One region of the Rhizobacter sp. P2_D12 genome, then DNA from elsewhere that is predicted to be linked to it. Evidence: predicted binding sites of a transcription regulator. Region 1 holds the regulator's gene; the other holds the start of a gene.
What was found. The regulator NrdR, encoded in region 1, represses ribonucleotide reductase genes. The targets are predictions, from matches to a motif close to CACNANATNTNGTG.
Positions count from the first base shown of each region.

Region 2: a site for NrdR is predicted at 5,006-5,019, ahead of AC1DYN_RS25830 (ribonucleoside-diphosphate reductase subunit alpha). Genes of this name have one in related genera too.

Region 1 covers NZ_JBFUEB010000039.1:7,901-22,231, reverse strand. The annotation lists gene AC1DYN_RS15060 (transglycosylase SLT domain-containing protein) at 31-945, shown strand; ZMP/ZTP riboswitch at 964-1,082, shown strand; gene glyA (serine hydroxymethyltransferase) at 1,147-2,400, shown strand; gene nrdR (transcriptional regulator NrdR) at 2,404-2,847, shown strand; gene AC1DYN_RS15045 (GspH/FimT family pseudopilin) at 2,985-3,536, shown strand; gene AC1DYN_RS15040 (PulJ/GspJ family protein) at 3,548-4,177, shown strand; gene AC1DYN_RS15035 (hypothetical protein) at 4,324-5,475, shown strand; gene AC1DYN_RS15030 (hypothetical protein) at 5,475-6,509, shown strand; gene ribD (bifunctional diaminohydroxyphosphoribosylaminopyrimidine deaminase/5-amino-6-(5-phosphoribosylamino)uracil reductase RibD) at 6,533-7,669, shown strand; gene AC1DYN_RS15020 (riboflavin synthase) at 7,686-8,312, shown strand; gene ribBA (bifunctional 3,4-dihydroxy-2-butanone-4-phosphate synthase/GTP cyclohydrolase II) at 8,358-9,455, shown strand; gene ribH (6,7-dimethyl-8-ribityllumazine synthase) at 9,472-9,936, shown strand; gene nusB (transcription antitermination factor NusB) at 9,933-10,445, shown strand; gene AC1DYN_RS15000 (pyridoxal phosphate-dependent aminotransferase) at 10,450-11,640, shown strand; gene AC1DYN_RS14995 (serine/threonine-protein kinase) at 11,782-13,422, shown strand; gene AC1DYN_RS14990 (TssQ family T6SS-associated lipoprotein) at 13,419-13,814, shown strand; gene ybgC (tol-pal system-associated acyl-CoA thioesterase) at 13,873-14,283, shown strand; gene tolQ (protein TolQ) at 14,280-14,331, shown strand, end outside.
Region 2 covers NZ_JBFUEB010000103.1:1,959-10,728, reverse strand. The annotation lists gene AC1DYN_RS25855 (cytochrome C assembly family protein) at 1-438, shown strand, start outside; gene AC1DYN_RS25850 (PP0621 family protein) at 445-684, shown strand; gene AC1DYN_RS25845 (sensor histidine kinase) at 695-2,608, shown strand; gene AC1DYN_RS25840 (sigma-54-dependent transcriptional regulator) at 2,605-4,185, shown strand; gene ampD (1,6-anhydro-N-acetylmuramyl-L-alanine amidase AmpD) at 4,212-4,808, shown strand; gene AC1DYN_RS25830 (ribonucleoside-diphosphate reductase subunit alpha) at 5,305-8,247, shown strand; gene AC1DYN_RS25825 (ribonucleotide-diphosphate reductase subunit beta) at 8,434-8,770, shown strand, end outside.

The DNA.
Region 1 (14,331 bases):
GGGGATGCAAGACGGACTGAAAGGAGTGACATGACAGCGCTTCGCCATTGGATCGCGGGACTTCAGGCCGCCCGCGACACCGCCGCTCGTTCGAGCGCGGTCTTTCTCCGTGACGCAGGTCACGGAATGCTTGAAGTGAGCCACAACGGCCTGGCCCTGCTGGGGCTGGCCATCGTCGCGGTCGTGCTGTTCGTCGGCGGCCGTGCCGACCTGCGCCACACCATCGAGGGCAAGGCGCTCGACTGGCTGCAGGCCCGCCACGACGCCCGCATCGAAGGCACCGCCGAGGCGCTCGCCGACCTGAGCGAGCCCGATGCCGTCGCCCGCGCCACCGCCGCCGACCCGAAGGACCTGACCAAGCAGCAGGCCGCCGTCGCGCTGTGGCTGTCGCGGCGCTACCGCGTCGCGCCGGAGCCGGTCAGCCGGCTGGTCAAGGAAGCCTGGACGGTGGGGGCCAAGTCCGGCCTCGACCCGACGCTGATCCTCGCGATCATGGCGATCGAATCCAGCTTCAACCCGTTCGCCCAGAGCTCGGTGGGTGCACAGGGCCTGATGCAGGTGATGACGCGCGTCCACGACGACAAGTACGAGGCCTTCGGCGGCAACCATGCCGCCTTCGACCCGGTCACCAACCTGCGCGTCGGCGCCCAGGTGCTGAAGGAATGCATTGCGCGCGCCGGTGGCGTCGAGGCCGGCCTGCGCTTCTACGTCGGCGCGGCCAACCTGAATGACGACGGCGGCTACGCCGGCAAGGTGCTGGCCGAACGCGAGCACCTGCGCCTGGTGGCCGAAGGAAAGTCGGTGCCGGTGTTCGCGCCGCTGGTCGTGCCGACGCCGGTGGCGCTGCCGGTGACGCCGGCCCAGGCCGAGCCGCCGGCGGCCGGCGCGACGCCGGTGTCGTCGGCCGACGAGCACCTGCCGCAGCGTCTCGCATCGCTGCGCTGAACGCTCTCCGGTACACTGCGCGGGCTGCGCAACTGGCGATGGGGTTCCGGCGCGGAACCTGAGGTGGTGAACCACCGGGAAGCGCAGCCGGCTCCGGGTTTCCGGGGTCGGTTCAGCCGTTCGCCTGGGCAGCCCTGTGGCCACGTGAGCCCGCCTCGCGTGATCCGCCCCGGGGTCTTCTGTTGAAGAGGACTGCCAGCCATGTTTGACCGCACCCAATCCACCGTCGCCCTGGTGGACCCCGAGCTGTGGACCGCGATCCAGAGCGAGAACCGGCGCCAGGAAGATCACATCGAACTGATCGCCTCGGAGAACTACGCCTCGCCGGCCGTGATGGCCGCGCAGGGCAGCCAGCTGACCAACAAGTACGCCGAGGGCTACCCCGGCAAGCGCTACTACGGCGGTTGCGAATACGTCGACATCGTCGAGCAGCTGGCGATCGACCGCCTGAAGCAGATCTTCGGCGCCGCGCATGCCAACGTGCAGCCCAATTCCGGCTCGCAGGCCAACCAGGCGGTGTTCTTCGGCCTGCTGCAGCCCGGCGACACCATCATGGGCATGAGCCTGGCCGAAGGCGGCCACCTGACGCACGGCATGTCGCTGAACATGAGCGGCAAGTGGTTCAAGGTCGTCAGCTACGGCCTGGACGCGAAGGAAGAGATCGACTACGACGCGATGGAACGCCTGGCGCATGAGCACAAGCCCAAGCTGATCATCGCCGGCGCATCGGCCTACAGCCTGCGCATCGACTTCGAGCGTTTTGCCAAGGTGGCCAAGGCGGTCGGCGCGATCTTCATGGTCGACATGGCGCACTATGCGGGCCTGATCGCCGCCGGCGTCTACCCGAACCCGGTACCGCATGCCGACGTCGTGACCTCGACCACGCACAAGAGCCTGCGCGGCCCGCGCGGCGGCATCATCCTGATGAACGACGAGGCCATCGCGAAGAAGATCAACAGCGCGATCTTCCCCGGCATCCAGGGCGGCCCGCTGATGCACGTGATCGCCGCCAAGGCGGTCGCCTTCAAGGAAGCGCTGGCGCCGGAGTTCAAGGCTTACCAGCAGCAGGTCGCGAAGAACGCCATCGTGCTGGCCGAGACGCTGATCGAGCGCGGCCTGCGCATCGTCAGCGGCCGCACCGAAAGCCATGTGATGCTGGTCGACCTGCGCCCGAAGAACCTCACCGGCAAGGAAGCCGAGGCGCTGCTGGGCGGCGCCCACATGACCTGCAACAAGAACGGCATCCCGAACGACCCGCAGAAGCCGATGGTGACCAGCGGCATCCGCCTGGGCAGCCCGGCGTTCACGACGCGCGGCTTCAAGGAGGAACAGGCCCGGGCCACCGCCCACCTGATCGCCGATGTGCTGGACAAGCCGCAGGACGAGTCCGTCATCGAGGCGGTGAAGGCCAAGGTGGCCGCGCTGACGCGCGACTTCCCGGTCTATTCGCGCTGAACCGTGCGCTGTCCGTTCTGCAGCCACGACGAAACCCAGGTCGTCGAGACCCGCGAGTCCGACGAGGGCGACGTCGTGCGCCGCCGCCGGCGTTGCCAGAGCTGCGACAAGCGCTTCACGACCTATGAACGGGCCGAGATCGCGCTGCCGTCCGTCGTCAAGAAGGACGGCACGCGGGCCGATTTCGACCCGTCCAAGATCCGTGCATCGATGACGCTTGCGCTGCGCAAGCGGCCTGTCAGCGTCGAGCAGATCGATGCGGCGATGGAGCGCATCCAGGACAAGCTGCTGAACAGCGGCTCCAAGGAAGTGCCGTCGACCCGGCTCGGCGAGCTGGTGATGCGCGAACTCAAGCGCATCGACAAGGTGGCCTACGTCCGCTTCGCCTCCGTCTACCGGAGTTTCGAGGACGTCGACGAGTTCAGGCAGCTGATCCGGGACATCTAGACCGGTCCATTTCGTCTCCCTCCCCGCCCGTACCGGTACATCGGCGGGCGGATTCCAGCCCGACTCCCCCCAGCGGGGGAGTGGCTGGCGGCGCGGCACTTCCTAAAGTCCGCGTCCGTTCATCAGGGGGACATTCCATGCATCGACAGGCACACCGATCCGGGCGCACAGCCCGAGGCTTCACCTTCGTCGAACTGTTGACCGGCCTGGCGCTGTGCGCGCTGCTCGCATGCCTGGCAGCGCCATCGCTGCAGCAGTGGGTCGACGGCCGGCGGCTCGAAGGCGTGGCCACCCAGCTGGCGGCGGACCTGCGCTTCGCCCGCAACGAAGCGCTGGCACGCCAGCAGAGCGTGCGCGTCGGGTTTCGCGGCGTGGGCGACCCGGCGTCCTGCTACGTCGTCTACAGCGGCGCCGTCGACGCATGCCGCTGCACCGCCGACGGCCAGGCCGAATGCAAGGCGGAGGCACAGGCCCTCCGCGCGGTCGCGCTGCCGGCCGCCGGCCGCATCCGGCTGGCCGCCAACGTCGGCACGATGAGCTTCGACGCGTTGCACGGCACCAGCACGCCGGCGGCCAGCCTGCAGGTCGTGGGCGCCGGAGGCCGGACGCTGCAGCACGTCGTCAACGTTCTCGGCCGCGTGCGCACCTGCTCGCCGCAGGGCAGCGTCGCCGGTTACCCGCCATGCTGAGGCCGCCGCCCATGCGCACGCCCCCCGCCTTCCCCCGCGCCGGCCGCGGCTTCTCGCTGGTCGAACTGGTGGTCGCGATGGCGATCATGCTCGGCGTCGCCGCGGCGGCCCTGGGCTTGCCGGCCATCCAGTTGCAGGACACGCGGCGCAGCCTGGCCGAGGCGCGCCTGACGCAAGACCTTCGCACCGCCGCCGACCTGATCGCGCGCGACCTGGCGCGCGCCGGGCACGGCCTGCCGACGCCGGCAGCGCCCGCCGACCCCTGGCTGCAGGCCACCGGCGACGGCGTGAGCATCGCCTACGCCAACGCGCCCTCCGCCTCCGCGAGCAGCGCCCACGTCGGCTACCGCCTGCGCCGCGGCAGCGTCGAGATGGCGCTGGGCGAAGGCAGCTGGCAGGCGCTGACCGATGCGTCGACGATGCGCGTCACCGGCTTTCACGTCGACCTGCACGCCGACCGCATCGGCTTGGCCAGCTTCTGCAGCCGCCCCTGTACCGCGAACGCCTGCCCGTACCAGCTGCTGCGGCAGCTGACGATCCGCATCGAGGCGCAGGCCCTGCCCGATACCGCGTTGCGGCGCAGCGCCCAGGTGCAGGCGCGCGTGCACAACGACGCTGTCGTCGGCGCGTGCCCCGCATGAGCCCGCCGGGCCGCCCCAAGGGCGAATACCGCAGTGCGCAGCACGCAGGTGCTCCAGTGAACCCGCCGGGCCGCCCCAAGGGCGAATGCCGCAGTGCGCAGCACGCAGGTGCTCCAGTGAATCCGCCGGATCGGTCGAAAGGCGCGGTGGCCCTGTTGCTGGTGCTCGGGGTAGCTGCCGCGTTGCTGCTGACCTGGGCGGTTGCAGCACAAGTGCTGTGGCAGGAGCTGAAGACCTCGGGCCAGCGCACGCGGGCGGCCCAGGCCGCCGAAGCGGCGGAGTCCGGGTTGGCGTGGGGGCTGTCGATGCTCAACGAAGGCAGCCCGATCGACGACGATTGCCAGCCGGCGGACGAGGGCCTGGCGTTCCGCGACCGCTACCTGCCCGCCGCCGCCGGCACGCCATCGCCCTCGTGCCGCCTCGCCGACAGCGTGTGGTCCTGCCGTTGCCCGTTGCCGGGCGCGGCATCGCCGGCGACCGGCGATGGTTCGCAGGCCTTCGTGCTGAGCCTGGAAGGCATGGACGCCGCTGCCGCGACGCTGCAGGCCATCGGCTGCAGCACCGCGTCCAGCTGCCGGCCGCCTTTCGCCGGCACCGTCTCGCGCATGTGGACCGAGGTCGAACGCCTGCCGGCCCTCGACACGCTGCCGGTGGCCGCCATCACGGCCCGCGGCGCCCTCACGCTCGACGGTACGCCGACGGTGCTGCATCAGGGCATTGCCAGCGGCGCGATCGCGCTGCACGCCGGCGGCGTCGTGAACATCGGCGTCGCCGACGTGGCCGGCCCACCCGGCGCGCCGGTGGCCTCGATCGTCGTCGCCGGCGACCCGGTGCTGGCCTCGCTCAGCGCCGCGCAGTTCTTCGCGAGCAGCTTCCGGATGGACGCCGCAGCCTGGAAGGCCCAGCCGGCCGCGCGGGTGCTGAACTGCGCGCAGCCCTGCGACGACGCGCTGCTGCAACGGGTCGGCAAGCACGGCGCCCATCCGCTGGTGTGGCTGGAAGGCGGCCTGGCGCTGGCCAGCGCCACTGAACTCGGCTCGCCGCAGCACCCGGTGCTGCTGGTGGTCGACGGGCCGGTGCGGCTGCGCACGCCGGTGCAGGTGCATGGCCTGCTGTACCTGCGCTCACCCGCCTGGGACGACGATGCCGGGGCCAGCGTGCACGGCGCCCTGCTCGCCGAGCACGAGCTGCGCCTGGCCGGCGCCACGCGTGTCGAACACGACGCCGAGGTGCTGCAGCGGCTGCACGGCTGCTGCGGCAGCTTTGCGCGCCGCCCCGGCAGCTGGCGCGATTTCTGATGGCCGCTCCACTGCTGCCCCGGCGCGACGCCGGCATGGCCCTGCTGGATGCGCTGGTGGCGCTGCTGCTGGTCACGCTGCTGGCGGTCGGGCTGCTGCGCATGCAGTCGCTGCTGCACCACACCGCGGACGCGGCGCGCCGGCACGGCGAAGCCACGCAGGTCGCGCGGCAGGAGCTCGATCGCCTGCGCGACCCGGCCCGGGCTGCAAGCACCCCGTCACCGGCCTATGCGATCACCCGCCGCATCGACACGACCGCCGCCTGGCGCGACATCGGCGTGGCCGTCCACTGGGCGGACCGCGCCAGCGAGCCGCACCGCGTCGAACTCGCCACGCGGGTGGCGCAGGCCTCGACGGTCTACGACGCGGTGCTCGGCCTCGCGCCGCAGGATGCCGTCATCGGGCGTCCATTCGGTCGTTCCGACGACGTGCCGTTCACCGCCCGCAGCCGGGGCGACGGCCGCAGTCTCTGGCAGCCGCGCGGCGCCGGCGACATCGCCTGGCTGTTCGACGACACCAGCGGCGAGATCGTGTCGCGCTGCAGTGATGCGACGGGCTGCGAGCCGGTCGATGCGAGCAGCATCAGCGGCCACGTGCGGTTCTCGCTGGGCGTTCCAGCCGACGCGGCGCACCCGCCCGACGCGCCGCTGCCGCTGCGCATCGCGCTCGTGCTCGATTCGCGCGGCACGGCCGATTGCGCCGCGCAGCCGGTGCTGCTGGCCGGCGAGCGTTTCACGGGCTACGCGTGCGTGATCACCGACCTGCCCGCATCCGGCTGGTCGGGCCGGGTACGGGTCGAGCCGCAGGGCTGGACCCTCGGCACCAGCGCACACGACCTGCGCGTGTGCCGCTACAGCGCCGACCTCGACCACAGCGGCGCGATCGACCGCAACGACGAGCATCCCGCGCGCTACACCGCCGTGCGCGGCAACCTGCGCCAGCAGAACTACCTCGTGGTCCGGGGCGACCAGCCCTGCCCCGGCGGCGGGCCGCACAATGACGGCTCGTCGACCACCGCGCCGCACCAGCCCTGACGAGGTGCGCGAACGAATCCGCCATGCCCATGCCCCCGCCCAAGCCCAGCTTCACCCCCGCCGACCATGCCGCGATGCGCGAGGCGCTGGCGCTGGCCGCGCAGGCCATCGGCCTGACCGAGCCGAACCCGCGCGTGGGCTGCGTGCTCGTCGATGCGCACGGCCAGGTGCTCGGCCGCGGCCACACGCAGCAGGCCGGTGGGCCGCATGCCGAGGTGATGGCACTGCGCGATGCGCAGGCGCGCGGCCATGCGACCCGCGGCGCCACCGCCTACGTCACGCTCGAACCCTGCTCGCATCACGGCCGCACGCCGCCGTGCTGCGACGCCTTGCTGGCGGCGGGCGTGGCGCGCGTGGTTTCGGCCGTCACCGATCCGAACCCGCTGGTCGCCGGGCAGGGGCTCGCGCGGCTGCGCGCGAACGGCGTGCAGGTCGAATCCGGCCTGCTGGGCGAGGCCGCGCGCGAGCTGAACATCGGCTTCTTCTCGCGCATGGTGCGGGCCCGGCCGTGGGTGCGGCTGAAGGTGGCCGCGTCGCTCGACGGCCGCACCGCGCTCGACAACGGCGTCAGTCAGTGGATCACCGGCGAGGCGGCGCGCACCGACGGCCATGCCTGGCGCAAGCGGGCCGGCGCGCTGCTGACCGGCGTCGGCACCGTGCTCGACGACAACCCGCGGCTGGACGTGCGCCTGGTCGAGACCGCGCGGCAGCCGCTGCGCGTCGTCGTCGATTCGCGCCTGGACACGCCGCCCACCGCCCGCATCCTCGATGCGCCGGGCCAGGTGCTGCTGTATGCGGCCGCCCCCGAACCCGGCCGCGCCGAGGCGCTGGCCGCCACCGGCGCCGAGGTGGTGCTGCGCCCCGGGCCGAACGCCAAGGTCGACCTGCCGGCGATGCTGGCCGACCTGGCCCGGCGCGGCATCAACGAACTGCACGTCGAGGCCGGCCACAAGCTGAACGGCTCGTTCGTGCGCGAGGGGCTGGTCGACGAATACCTGGTGTACCTGGCGCCCAAGCTGCTGGGGGCCGGGCGCGAGCTGGCGGCCTTCGGGCCGCTGCAGCGGCTGGAAGACGCTGCGGCGCTGCGCTTCCACGGCGTCGAGCGCATCGGCGACGACCTGCGCATCATCGCCCGGCCGCCGGCGCGGGAAATGTTCTGACTGCGACAATCCAGCCATGTTCACCGGCATCATCTCCGGCCTCGGCCGCATCGTCGACGTCCGCCCGCTGGGCGCCGACGCCTCCCACGGCCTGCAACTGACGCTGCAGGCCCCCCCCGGCTACCTCGACGACGTGCAGCTCGGCGACAGCATCTCGCTGAACGGCGCCTGCATGACGGTCACGTCGTTCGACGCAGCCGCAGCGCGCTTCACGATCGACATCTCGGCCGAGAGCCTGGACAAGACGGCCGGGCTGTCGCAGCCGGGCCCGGTCAACCTCGAGAAGGCCCTGCGCGCGCACGACCGGCTGGGTGGCCACCTGGTCAGCGGCCACGTCGACGGCATCGGCCGCGTGACGCATTTCGCGCCGGTCGGCGAATCGTGGGAGCTGCGGGTGCTGGCCTCGGCGCACATCGGCCGCTTCCTGGCCTACAAGGGCTCGGTCGCGGTGAACGGCGTCAGCCTGACGGTCAACCGGGTCGAGGACCGCGCCGATGGCTGCGAGTTCAGCATCAACCTGATCCCGCACACGATCGAGAACACGACGCTGGGCACGCTGGCGGCCGGCTCGGCGGTGAATCTGGAGATCGACCTGATTGCCCGCTATGTCGAGCGGATGCTGGCCACGGCGCCAGCGGCGTGACACGGTCCCGGATTGGCATCCGGGCTACGCCAATACAATCACCGGATGCCCATTTCCCCCGTCCCTGAACTGATCGCCGAGCTCGCCGCCGGCCGCATGGTCATCCTCGTCGACGAGGAAGACCGCGAAAACGAAGGCGACCTGGTGCTCGCGGCCGACCACGTGACGCCGGAGGCGATCAACTTCATGGCGCGCTTCGGCCGCGGCCTGATCTGCCTGACCCTCACGCGCGAACGCTGCGAACGCCTGCAGCTGCCGCCGATGGCCACGCGCAACGGCACGCGGCACGGCACCGCGTTCACGGTGTCGATCGAGGCGGCCACCGGCGTCTCCACCGGCATTTCGGCCGCCGACCGCGCCCGCACCGTGCAGGCGGCCGTCGCGCGCGACGCGCAGGCCGCCGACCTGGTGCAGCCCGGCCACATCTTCCCGCTGCAGGCCCAGGACGGCGGCGTGCTGATGCGCGCCGGCCACACCGAGGCCGGCTGCGACCTGGCCGCGATGGCGGGCCTGAGCCCCGCCTCGGTGATCTGCGAGATCATGAAGGACGACGGCACGATGGCGCGCCTGCCCGACCTCGAGGTGTTCGCGCAACAGCACGGCCTGAAGATCGGCACCATCGCCGACCTGATCGGCTACCGCAGCCGCAACGAAAGCCTGATCGAGCGCATCGGCCGCCGCACGCTGACCACCGCGCAGGGCGAGTTCGACTGCACCGCCTTCCGCGACCGCACCGGCGGGCTGCACCTGGCGCTCAGCCACGGCACGATAGACACCGCCGACGAGGTGCTGGTGCGCGTGCACGAGCCGCTGTCGGTGATGGACCTGCTCGACACCCGCGGCAGCAGCCACTCGTGGCCGCTGCACAAGGCGCTGGCCACGCTGCAGGCCGCCGAGCGCGGCGTCGCCGTGCTGCTGAACTGCGGCGAAGACGTGCAGGCCCTGCTGTCGCACTGGCAGGAGACGCCTGCCGCCCCGGCCCGTTCGCGCGCGCAGATGGACCTGCGCACCTACGGCATCGGCGCCCAGATCCTGCGCGAGCTGGGCGTCACGAAGATGAAGCTGCTGGGCAGCCCGCGCCGCATGCCCAGCATGACCGGCTACGGGCTCGAAGTCACCGGCTTCGTCGCCCCCGAACACTGAGACAACCAGGAATCCCATGCAAGCAGCAGACAAGGGCCAGGCGGCCGACCTGGACGGCACCGACCTGCGCATAGGCATCGTGCAGGCCCGCTTCAACGACAAGCTGACGCAGGCGCTGGCCGATGCCTGCATCGCCGAGCTGGTGCAGCTGGGCGTCGCCACCAAGCACATCAAGCACGTGACGGTGCCGGGCGCGCTCGAGGTGCCGGTGGCGCTGAACGCGATGGCCGCGAGCGACCGCTACGACGCGCTGGTCGCGCTGGGCTGCATCATCCGCGGCGAGACCTACCACTTCGAACTCGTGGCCAATGAAAGCGGTGCCGGCGTCAGCCGCATTGCGCTCGACCACGAGATCCCGATCGCCAACGCCATCCTGACCGTCGAGGACGAGACCCAGGCCTGGGCCCGCGCCGAAGAGAAGGGCCGCGATGCCGCCCGCGTCGCGGTCGAGATGGCCAACCTGCTGGAAGACCTGTCGTGAGCGACACCGAACCGAAGAAGCCCGCGCCCGCCGCGAGGCGGCCGGCCGCCAAGGGCGCCAAGCCATCGCCCAAGTCGTCGCGCCGCCGTTCGCGCGAGGCGGCGCTGCAGGGGCTGTACGAGTGGCTGCTGTCCGGTGCCGAAGCCGGCGTGATCGACGCCCACATGCGCGAGCAGGAAGGCTTCGACAAGGCCGATGCGGCGCACTTCGACGCGCTGCTGCACGGCTGCATCGCCGAGGCCGCCGACATCGACGCGGTGCTGGCGCGCCACGTCGACCGCAAGACCACCGAGCTGTCGCCGATCGAGCACGGCGTGCTGATGATCGGCGCCTACGAGCTGAAGCACTGCATCGACATCCCGTACAAGGTGGCGATCAACGAGGCGGTCGAGCTGGCCAAGAGCTTCGGCGGCACCGACGGCCACAAGTACGTGAACGGCGTGCTCGACAAGGCCGCCGCCGACCTGCGGCCGGTCGAGGTGGCGGCGTACCGCGCACAGCGGCGATGACGCGATGAAGCTGGCCGGGCGGCTCGACCACATCGAGCCCTTCTACGTGATGGAGTGCGCGAAGGCGGCGGTCGAGCTGTCGCGCACCGCGGCCTGCGACCCGGCCCGGGGTGGCCGGCCGATGATCTTCCTGAACATCGGCGAGCCCGACTTCACCGCGCCGCCGCGCGTGCTGCAGGCGGCGCAGGACTGCCTGCAAGGCGGCCGCACGCAGTACACGCAGGCGACCGGCCTGCCGGCGTTGCGCGAGCGGCTGAGCCGCTGGTACGCCGAGCGCTTCCAGGTCGACGTCGCCCCCGAGCGCATCGTCATCACCGCCGGCGCATCGGCCGCGCTGCAGCTGGCCTGCCTGGCGCTGGTCGAGCGCGGCGACGAGGTGTTGATGCCCGACCCGAGCTACCCCTGCAACCGGCATTTCGTGGCCGCGGCCGACGGCATCGCGCGGCTGCTGCCGGCCTCGCCGGAACACCGTTTCCAGCCCGATGCGGACGCCGTGCGGGCCGCCTGGACGCCGGCCACGCGCGGCGTGCTGCTGGCATCGCCGTCCAACCCCACCGGCACCTCGATCGCCTTCGACGAGATGGGCCGCATCGTCGACGTGGTGCGCGCGCACGGCGGCTTCGCGATGGTCGACGAGATCTACCTCGGGCTCAGCTTCGACGATGCCTTCGGCCACACCGCGCTCGCGCACGGCGACGACGTGATCTCGATCAACAGCTTCTCCAAGTACTTCAGCATGACCGGCTGGCGCCTGGGCTGGCTGGTGCTGCCGCCGCAGCTGGTGGCGCCGGTCGAGCGGCTGGCGCAGAACCTCTACATCTGCCCGTCGTCGCCGGCCCAGCATGCGGCGCTGGCCTGCTTCGAACCCGAGTCGATCGCCGAGTTCGAACGCCGGCGCAGCGAGTTCCGCGCGCGCCGCGACTTCCTGGTGCCGGCGCTCGATGCGATGGGCCTGCGCGTGCCGGTGATGCCCGACGGCGCGTTCTACGCCTGGGCCGATTGCTCGGCGCATGCCGACAGCAGCTGGGACTTCTGCTTCCGGCTGATGAAGGAGGCCCAGGTCGCGATCACGCCGGGCCGCGATTTCGGGCCGCACGCGGCCGAGCGCTACATCCGGCTGTCGTACGCGAGCTCGATGCAGCAGCTGCGTGACGCGGTTCACAGGCTGCAGCAGCTGCTGTCGGTTTCGCGCTGAAGCGCCCGGCACCCCGTCTCCTGATTCGCAACGGCGTGTTACGAATGCACAGAACGCGGGGTTTTTTCAAGCCAGGGGCGCAAGCGCTTGGACTAAGCTGCGCACGTGGTGGACAACCGCCACACAAAACCGACCCGCCTCATGCCCGGCCCTGTTCCTGATCCTTCATCCGACATTGCCAATTCGTCGCCGGGTGCGCCCAAGTGGGGTGACACCGACCTCGGCCTGCCGGCACAGCCGCAGGCGGCGTTCCCGACCAACCCGCCGATGGGCGGGGCCGACCAGATGCCCACCATCGGCCACATCGGCCGCTATGCGCTGAAGTACCGCATCGGCGAAGGTGGCCTCGGCGTGGTCTATGCCGCGCACGATCCGCTGCTGTCGCGGCTGATCGCGATCAAGACCCTGAACCTCGAGATCTCGGCCGAGCAGCGCGACTCGTTCAACTCGCTGTTCCTGAACGAGGCGCGCGCCGCCGGCGGCCTGAGCCACCCGCACATCGTCACGGTGTTCGACGCCGGTGCCAGCGAGCAAGGCGCCTACATCGCGATGGAGCTGCTGAAGGGCCGCGACCTGCGCCAGCTGCGCCTCGAAGGCTGGCGCCCGTCGGCGCACCAGGCCGCGCTGATCGTGCGGCGCGTCGCCGATGCGCTGGCCTATGCGCATTCGAAGGGCGTGGTGCACCGCGACATCAAGCCGGCCAACATCTTCATGGTCGGGCGCACGCAGCCGCGCGTGCTCGACTTCGGCATCGCCCGCATCGCGCACCAGCACGACGCGAGCGGCGAGGACATCGTCGGCGGCTCGCCCTACTACATGTCGCCCGAGCAGGTGCGCCAGGAGCCGGTGGACCGGCGCTGCGACGTGTTCTCGCTCGGCGTCGTGCTGTACGAGCTGCTGGCCGACGTGCGCCCGTTCCGCGGCAACTCGCTGGCCGAGATCACGCGCGCGGTGGCCGAGTACAACCCGCCGACCGCACACGAGGTCGACAGCAGCGTGCCCAAGGCCTTGTCCGAGATCGCGGCACGCGCGATGGAGAAGAACCCCGACGACCGCTACCGCTCGGCGCGTGCGCTGTCGCGCGAGCTGCGGCACTGGCTCGAAGAACACCCGCACGATGCCGACAACGCCGACGAGGGCGCTGCCCAGCCGGCGGGACGGCGCCGCCTGGCCTGGGGCCTGGTGGCCGCCGCCGGCCTCGGCATTGCCGCCGCGGCCTGGTGGACGCTGATGCCGCAGCACGGTGATGCCCCCGTGGTCGCCACGGTGCCGGCCGCGTCGGCCGTCATCGTGGCCGCTGCGCCGGCCGTACCGGTCCCCGAACCCGTGCCCGCGTCCGCCCCGGCTGCCGCGGTCGACAGCGCCGCGTCCTCACCCAACCCGGCGGCCGGCGCCTCGGCGCCGATCACCGTCGCCGCGGCGGCCGTGCCGGTGGCTGCCGCCGTCGCCCCCGAGCCGGTCTTCGCCGCCTCGGCCGCCGACACCGCCCGCAAGCCGAAGGAAACCCCCAAGGAGCGCCGCGCGCGCGAGGCCCGCGAGCGGGCCGCCGCGGCCACGCCGGTCATCGTCGCCACCGGCGTCGTGCGCCTGGCCATCAGCCCCTGGGGCCAGGTCGAGGTCGACGGCAAGCCGGTCGGCACCGCGCCGCCGCTGAACGAACTCACGCTCAACGAAGGCCGCCACGTGGTGACGATTCGCAACGACGACTTTCCGCCTTACAGTTCGACGGTCCATGTCGTGCCGGGCCAGCCGGTCAACCTCAAATACCGATTCGGATCATGAGACTCAGCGTTGTCGCACCGGCCATCGTCTTCATCACCCTGTTCGCCGCCGGTTGCGCGCAGACGCCTCCGCCGCCGCCGGTCGGCCTGCTCGACGTCATCGCCCGCCCGGCCGAACGCGCGCTGCAGGGCGGCATCCGCGCCTACGAGGACGGCCAGTACCCCGAGGCCGAGAAGCAGCTGAACCTGGCGCTGAAGACCGGCCTCGTGTCGCCGCGCGACCAGGCGGCGGCGCAGAAGCACCTCGCCTTCATCTACTGCACCAGCAGCCGCACCGCCGATTGCGAGGCGGCTTTCCGGGCAGCGCGCTTCGCCGATCCGGCCTTCGCGCTGAACAAGTCGGAACAAGGCCACCCGGTGTGGGGCCCGGTCTGGAAGCGCGTGCAGCCATAATCGGCGCCGGACCGCGCGACGCCCGCGCGATCCACGTGCCCTGTTGCTGTACGCGTCAATGGCTGCCATCGACACTCCCGCCTTCATCCACCCGCTGCGCATCTACTGGGAAGACACCGACGCCGGCGGCGTGGTGTTCTATGCCAATTACCTGAAGTTCTTCGAGCGGGCCCGCACCGAGTGGCTGCGTTCGCTGGGCTTCCACCAGGAGCGCATGCGCACCGAAGGGGGCGCGATGTTCATCGTCGCCGAGACGCAGGTGCGCTACCTGCGGCCGGCGCGGCTGGACGACAGGCTCGACGTCAGCGTGCGTGTGGTCGAATCGGGGCGTGCCAGCATCCGGCTCGCCCAGGCCGCGCGGCGCAGCGGCGAAACGCTGGCCGAGGGCGAGATCCGCATCGGCTGCGTCGACACCGGAACCTTCCGTCCGCGCAGAATTCCCAACGACATCCTCCACGCCATCGCATGAACCAAGATTTCTCCATCATCAGCCTGGTGCTGCATGCCAGCTTCGTCG
Region 2 (8,770 bases), on a different contig from region 1:
GCGCCGCTGCACTGGGCGCTGGGCATCGCGTCCTACGGCCTGTTCGGCGCCGCGGTGCTGCATGCGGTGATGCTCGACACCGCCGAACGCCGCATGCGTTCGCACCTGAAGCAGGCGGCGCCGCGCGGTGGTGCCGGCATGCCGCTGCTGCAGCTCGAGCGCCTGACCTTCCAGTTCGTCACCGCCGGCTTCGCGCTGCTGTCGGCCACGCTGCTGCTGGGCTGGTGGTTCACGACGCCCTGGCGTTGGGACCACAAGGCGACGCTGTCGGTGCTCGGCTGGCTGGTCTTCGCCGGCCTGCTGATCGGCCGCCAGCTGCTCGGTTGGCGCGGGCGCCGGGCGGTGCGCTGGCTGTACGCCGGTGCCTTGCTGCTGCTGCTGGCCTACGTCGGCTCGCGCTTCGTGTTCGAAGTGGTGCTGCACCGCACCGCCGTCTGAGGTCTCATGGGAAAGTTCATCGTCCTGCTGGTGATCGTGGCGCTGATCGTCTGGATCGCGCGGGGCGGCCGCGGTCGCAAGCCGGTCGCGCCGCCGCCGCCGGCCGATGCCTTGCCCGACACGATGGTCGCCTGCGCCCAGTGCGGCGTGCACCTGCCGAAGGCGGAGGCCTTGCCGGGCCGCGGCGGTGCCTTCTGCTGCGAGGCGCACCGGGCCGCCTTCGAAGGCGGGCAGGGCAAGCCATGAGCGGCGCAGCATGAGCACCGCGCCGGCCAAGCCCGAACGCCGCCGCAACGACCGCCGCTCCGGCCGCGCGTCGACGCGGCCCACGCACGAGTCCTGGTTCGGCGCCCTCGGTGGCGACGAGGACACCCATGTTCGCGAAGGCTGGGCCGAGGACGACTCCCGCTACGACGGCAACTGGCAGGCGGTGCAGGCGCAGGCCGACAGCAATTTCCTGACGCGCCAGGCGCGCCGCCTGATCGGCTCCGGGCAGACCGCCTTCCAGCGCATCTACGGCGCCTTCATCAGCGCGCGGGCCGCGCTGGGCGTCGCGCTGGTCGCGGCGATGGTGGTCGCCACGGTGTTCGGCGTGCGGCCGGCGCTGCCGGTGGTGGCCGTCAGCGTCGCCTACGCGGCGCTCGCGCTCAGCATGTGGGTGCTGCCGCGCTACCGCCGCACGGCCGCCCCGCGCGAGCTGGCGCGGCTGCGCAGCCCGCAGTGGATCTCCACCATCGGCGTCGACATCGTCTGCTTCGGCGCGCTGCACTGGCTGGCGCCGGCCTCGGGCCTGAACTACGTCGCGCTGCTGGTGCTGCCGGTGCTGATGGCCGGGGTGCTGACGCCGCGCCTGATGGCGCTGGCCACCGCCTCGGTCGTGACCCTGGCGCTGCTGGGCGTCGCCTGGCTGTCGGTGCTGGCCGGCGTCGGCGACATCACCGCGATGATGACCCAGGCGGGCCTGGCCGGCAGCGGCTTCTTCGTCATCACGCTGCTGGCCGGCGAACTGGCCGGGCGCCTGGCGCGCGAGGAACTCACCGCGCGCGGCAGCCTGGAGCTGGCACGCCAGCAGGCGCAGCTGAACCGCCTGGTGATCGAGGAGATGCAGGAAGGCGTGATGGTGGTCGACCGGCGCGGCCGCGTGCGCACCGCCAACCCGGCCGCGCGCGCGCTGCTGGCGCCCAACGGCGTGTCGCGCGAGGCGCCGTTCCAGCTGCAGGGCGTCGATGCGTGGGGCGCGCTCGTGAAGGCGGTCGAGCGCGCCTTCGCCGAGGCCACCTGGCCCGAAGGCGGGCGCGACGTCGTGCTCGATTTCGAATCCGGCCCGCCGCGCACGCTGCGGGTGCGGGTGCGCTTCACGCGGCGCCAGGCGCCCGACCCGAGCGAGGAGCTGTGCGTGCTGTTCATCGAGGACGTGCGCAGCATGCAGGCACGCACGCGCCAGGAGAAACTGGCCGCGATGGGCCGGGTGTCGGCCGGCATCGCGCACGAGATCCGCAACCCGCTGGCCGCCATTTCGCAGGCCAACGCGCTGCTCGCCGAGGACGCCACCACGCCGGCGCAGCGCCAGTTGACGCGCATGGTCACCGAGAACACCGCGCGCCTCAAGCGCATCGTCGACGACGTGATGGAGGTGGCGCCGAGCGAGGTGCAGGACGGCGGCCCGATCGATGCCACCGCGCTGGTCGCCGCCGTCTGCAGCGAATGGGCGCGCACCGCCGAGATGCCGATCGGCGGCGACAGCCTGCTGCGCGTCAAGCTGCCCGACGAACCGCTGGGCGTGGTGTTCGACCCCGAGCACCTGCGCCGCGTCATGATCAACCTGCTGGACAACGCCAAGCGCCATGCGCAACCGGTGCCGGGCGGCGTGCGGCTGGCGCTGTCGGCGCGCGACGACGTGCACGTGGTGCTGAGCGTCACGAGCAACGGCGAGCCGATCCCGCCCGAGGTCGAACGCTACCTGTTCGAGCCTTTCTTCTCCACACGCAGCCGCGGTACCGGCCTGGGCTTGTATATTTGCCGGGAACTGTGCGAGCGCTACGGCGCCCGCATCGACTACCGGCTGCGCGCGTCCAGCGAGCCGAACCGCAATGAATTCTTCGTCGCGATGCGGCGCAAACCACTGGCCGGCGCCGAAGCGCCCGAGACCCGACTGCACCTGACATCATGAGTTCGCCTTCCCACTTCAGCCTGCTGGTCGTCGACGACGAACCCGACCTGCGCACGTTGTACGAGCTGACGCTGCTGCGCGAGGGCTACGACGTCGAGACCGCCGGCACGGTGGACGATGCCTTGCTGCACCTGAAGGACCGCACCTACAGCGCGGTCATCACCGACATGCGGCTGCCCGACGGCACCGGGCTCGACCTGCTGCGCCGGCTGGAAGAAGGCAACCGGCGCGAGAAGGCCATCGTCATCACCGCCTACGGCTCGGCCGAGAACGCGGTCGAGGCGCTGAAGGCCGGCGCCTACGACTACCTGACCAAGCCGGTCGACCTGAAGCAGTTCCGCGCCGTCGTCGCGTCGGCACTCGGCCGCAGCGCGCCCACGGTGCCGACCATGGTGCCGTCGAGCCTGCCGTCCGAGAACGGCACGCCGGCTGCGCCGCGCCCGGCGCCGGTGCTCGCGACGCTGCCGGTGCCGCCGGCCAGCAGCGGGCCGGTCAGCCAGGCGCTCGCGCGCATGGCCGGCCAGTCGCAGGCGATGCAGCAGGTGCGCCAGCTGATCGACAAGGTGGCGCGCAGCATGGCGCCGGTGCTGGTGAACGGCGAGTCCGGCACCGGCAAGGAACTGGTGGCCCGCGCCATCCACGAGATCAGCCCGCGCGGCGCGCAGCCCTTCGTGGCCGTCAACTGCAGCGCGATCCCCGAGCAGCTGCTCGAGGCCGAGTTCTTCGGCTACCGCAAGGGCGCCTTCACCGGCGCGGCCGAAGACCGCGAAGGCTTCTTCCAGGCCGCCAACGGCGGCACGCTGTTCCTCGACGAGATCGGCGACCTGCCGCTCGCGATGCAGAGCAAGCTGCTGCGTGCCATCCAGGAGCGCTCGGTGCGCCCGGTCGGGGCGGTGGTCGAGCAGCCGGTCAACGTGCGGCTGCTGAGCGCCACCCACAAGGACCTGGGCGCCGAGGTGCAGGCCGCCAAGTTCCGCCAGGACTTGTACTACCGGCTCAACGTGATCCAGATCCGCGTGCCGCCGCTGCGCGAGCGGCTCGAAGACCTGCCGTCGATCTGCGAGCGCGTGCTCGACCGCATCGCGCGCGATGCCGGCGTGTCGCCGCCGCCGCGGCTGACGCGCGATGCGATGGTGCAGCTCAGCCGCTACAGCTTCCCCGGCAACGTGCGCGAGCTCGAGAACCTGCTGCACCGTGCGGTCGCGCTGACGGTGGGCGACGTGATCGATGTGGCCGACCTGGGCGTGTCCGAACTGGTCTTCAGCGACAGCGAGGCGTCCGAATTCGATGCGACGCCGGTGGTGTCGGCCAAGCCGGCACCGGCCGCCGAGCTGGCCCGCGCGGCCGCCGTGCCGGTGCAGGCGCCGCTGCCGACCGACCTGGCCGCCTACCTCGACGACATCGAGCGCGACGTGCTCGAGCGCGCGCTCGAGCGCTACCGCTACAACCGCACCGCGGCGGGCGCGAGCCTGGGCCTGTCGCTGCGCCAGATGCGCTACCGGATGGCGCGCCTGGGCGTCAACGTCGGCGGCACCGACGACCCGGTCGATGGCGAGCGCAGCGGCGACAGCGCCTGAACACCCTGGCGATTCTGGTTGGAATAATGGCCGGGTTATCGGGGGCGGTAATCGATGACGAAGGTTGGTGCGGTTTGGCCCGTCGTTGCGAATCGCCCAACTTCGGGCCGCGGCCCGCGGGCACGGCGATCGACCTGGCGCTGATCCATTCGATCAGCCTGCCGCCCGGCGAATACGGCGGCGAAGCGATCGAGCGGCTGTTCTCGAACCGGCTCGACTGGGACGCGCACCCCTACTACCAGCAGATCCGCGGCCTGCAGGTGTCGTCGCACTTCGTCATCCGGCGCGACGGCGAACTGCTGCAGTTCGTCGCGTGCGGGCAGCGCGCCTGGCATGCCGGTCGCTCGGCCTGGAACGGGCGCGAGAACTGCAACGACTTCTCGATCGGCATCGAGCTCGAAGGGCTGGAAGGCGAGACCTTCGAGGACGCGCAGTACGACGCGCTGCTGCCCTTGCTGCGCGCGCTTGCACAGCGCTATCCGCTGCAATCGGTGGCCGGCCACGAGCACGTCGCGCCGGGTCGCAAGATCGATCCCGGTCCAGGCTTCGACTGGACGCGCGTGCGCCACGGCCTGCGCTGGGCCGGTCGGTATTTTCCCGAGGGACTGCGCGATCCGCATTGAGCCGCGCACGCTGCGAGAGCCAGTGTCCACGCGCGCTGCGGGCGCAAATCGCGCGCAGCGCCAAGCCGCGTGCCGCTGCCCGCATCCATTCGCAGCGTGGATGGGAGCCGACGCCGCGCACGCCGCTCCGTGGTGCGCGGCCTGCTTCCCCCAAGGGCTTGGGGGACGCTACAGCTAGTGCTTGAAGGGTGCCCGACCCCCAGATATAGTGTCCTTCGTGGTATCCTTTTGTCCCAACATCCTCTGGCCCATGCCCGCCCTCGTCACCTGGATTCCAGGGGTCTGCACTGCAGGCGGCATCGGCATCCGGGCCTCGCATGTTGGCAAGAAGTTCCACAGCCTCAACACCCGCTCATCGCTCTTCACCGTTCCAGTCATGCGTCATCGGCGGCTCAGCGCCGGGGGCGCGCCGCAGTCATGGGCTGTGGGGGTTGGTCCGGCGTGAGCGCCAGACATTGAATCGATTCGCGTCGACAGACCACAAGAAGGGGTATCCATGCAAGCAGTCAGCAACGTCACTCCCACCGCCGCCACCAGCTCTTCCACGACCGCTGCTCGCAGCGGCACCGGCCCCGCGGGTTCCGCCTCCGCGTACCAGGGCTACCAGATCATCCGCCGCAACGGCGCGGTGGTGTCCTTCGAACCCAACAAGATCGCCGTCGCGCTGATGAAGGCCTTCCTGGCCGTGCACGGCACGCAGGGCGCGGCCTCGGCCAGCGTGCGCGAGACGGTCGACGGGCTGACCGAGTCGGTGGTGCGTGCGCTGCTGCGTTCGCGCCCGGGCGGCGGCACCTTCCACATCGAGGACGTGCAGGACCACGTCGAACTCGGCCTGATGCGCGGCGGCCACCACGAGGTCGCGCGTGCCTACGTGCTGTACCGCGAGCGCCGCTCGCAGGAACGCGCGAAGCAGGGCCACCCGGCGACGGCCGCCGCCGAGCCGGCGATGATGGTGCTCGACCGCGGCCAGCGCGTGCCGCTGGACATGGCGCGCCTGCAGGTGATCGTCGAGTCGGCCTGCGCCGACCTGGGCGCCGACGTGAAGCCCGAGCCGATCCTGGCCGAGACGCGCCGCAACCTGTACGACGGCGTGCCGATCGACGAGGTGCACAAGGCCGCGATCCTGGCCGCGCGCACGCTGATCGAGAAGGACCCCGGCTACACCCGCGCCACCGCCCGGCTGCTGCTGCACACGATCCGCAAGGAGATCCTCGGCGAGGAGGTGCTGCAGAGCGACATGCACACCCGCTACGCCGACTACTTCCCCGGCTTCATCAAGAAGGGCGTGCAGGCCGAGCGCCTGGACGAGAAGCTGCTGCAGTACGACCTGGGCAAGCTGGGCGCCGCGCTGAAGGCCGACCGCGACCTGCAGTTCGACTACCTCGGGCTGCAGACGCTGTACGACCGCTACTTCCTGCACGTCAACGAGGTGCGCATCGAACTGCCGCAGGCGTTCTACATGCGCGTCGCGATGGGCCTGGCGCTGAACGAGATCGACCGCGAGGCGCGCGCGATCGAGTTCTACGAGGTGCTGTCCAGCTTCGACTTCATGAGCTCGACGCCGACGCTGTTCAACGCCGGCACGCAGCGCTCGCAGCTGTCGAGCTGCTACCTGACCACCGTCGCCGACGACCTGGACGGCATCTACGAGGCCCTGAAGGAGAACGCGCTGCTGTCGAAGTTCGCCGGCGGCCTGGGCAACGACTGGACCAACGTGCGCGCGCTCGGCTCGCACATCAAGGGCACCAACGGCAAGAGCCAGGGCGTCGTGCCGTTCCTGAAGGTGGTCAACGACACCGCCGTCGCGGTGAACCAGGGCGGCAAGCGCAAGGGCGCCGTCTGTGCCTACCTGGAGACCTGGCACCTGGACATCGAGGAGTTCCTGGAGCTGCGCAAGAACACCGGCGACGACCGCCGCCGCACGCACGACATGAACACCGCGAACTGGATTCCCGACCTGTTTATGCGCCGCGTGATGGAGGGTGGCGACTGGACGCTGTTCTCGCCGTCTACCTGCCCGGACCTGCACGACAAGTTCGGCAAGGCCTTCGAGGAGGCCTACACCCGCTACGAGGACAAGGCGGCGCGCGGCGAGATCAAGCTGTTCAAGAAGATCCCCGCCAAGGACCTGTGGCGCCGCATGCTCTCGATGCTGTTCGAGACCGGCCACCCGTGGATCACCTTCAAGGACGCCTGCAACGTGCGCTCGCCGCAGCAGCACGTGGGCGTGGTGCACTCGAGCAACCTGTGCACCGAGATCACGCTGAACACCAGCGAGACCGAGATCGCGGTGTGCAACCTGGGCTCGGTGAACCTGGTGCACCACCTGAAGCTGGTCGACGGCGCGATGCAGATCGACCACGCCAAGCTGAAGAAGACCGTCGCCACCGCGATGCGCATGCTCGACAACGTCATCGACATCAACTACTACGCGGTCAAGAAGGCGCGCGACTCCAACCTGCGGCACCGCCCGGTCGGCCTGGGGATCATGGGCTTCCAGGATGCGCTGTACGAGCTGCGCACGCCGTACGCGTCGGACGACGCTGTGGGCTTCGCCGACCGCTCGATGGAGGCCGTCTGCTACTACGCCTACTGGGCCTCGACCGAGCTGGCGGCGGAACGCGGCCGCTATTCCAGCTACCGCGGCTCGCTGTGGGACCGCGGCATCCTGCCGATCGACTCGCTCGACCTGCTGGCCGAAGCCCGCGGCGGCTACGTCGACGTCGACCGCAGCGTCACGCTGGACTGGGCCGCGCTGCGCACCCGCATCGCCGAGCACGGCATGCGCAACTCCAACTGCGTGGCGATCGCGCCGACCGCGACCATCTCGAACATCATCGGCGTCAGCGCGTCGATCGAGCCGTCGTTCGGCAACCTGTCGGTCAAGTCCAACCTGTCGGGCGAGTTCACGATCATCAACGAGTACCTGGTGCGCGACCTGAAGAAGCTCGGCCTGTGGGACGACGTGATGGTGATGGACCTGAAGCATTTCGACGGTTCGCTTCGTCGCATCGACCGCGTGCCGGAGGAGCTGAAGGCGCTGTACGCGACCGCGTTCGAGGTCGAGACGCAGTGGCTGGTCGAGGCCGCCGCGCGTCGCCAGAAGTGGATCGACCAGGCGCAGTCCCTGAACATCTACATGGCCGGCGCGTCGGGCAAGAAGCTCGACGAAACCTACAAGCTCGCATGGACGCGCGGCCTGAAGACGACCTACTACCTGCGCACCGTGGGCGCCACGCACGCCGAGAAATCGACGGTGAAGTCAGGCCAGCTGAACTCGGTCTCGAGCGGCTCCGGGCCGGGCCCCGTGATCGCCGCACCGCAAGCAACGGCGCCGGTTGCAGCGCCGTCGGCCTTCGTCGCGATGACCAGCGAAGATCCCGCGACCGACATCAAGTTCTGCGCGATCGACGACCCGACCTGCGAAGCCTGTCAGTGATGCATCGGGTGCTTCGCGATGGCGTGAGTGGAGCGTGAGAGAAGGGCGCGTGCCGGCACCTGCGGATGGTGAAAGGCACGCGCGTTTTTCGATGCGACACAGCAACAGCGAAGTGCTCGCGATGTCAATAAGTGCTTGGTGTTTCGACACAACACTCTCATAATTAACACGTACAGGAAGTCCACCATGTTGGTTTGGGAAGAAGACCTTAAACCCTCGATCTCTCACAAAGCGAGTCCCGCGCAGAGCCTGCCCTCTCAAGCGCGTGCGGTCGCTCCGTCTCCGGACTTCGACGCTGCCCTTGCAGCCGTCCCCGCCTCACACTCCAGCCCCGCTTCGATCGCCTCCGCGTCGATCGCTCCCGCCGCCGCGCAACGCGTGAAGGCTGCCGACAAGCGCATCATCAACGGCCGCACCGACGTCAACCAGCTGGTGCCGTTCAAGTACAAGTGGGCGTGGGAGAAGTACCTCGCCACCTGCGCCAACCACTGGATGCCGCAGGAAGTGAACATGTCGCGCGACA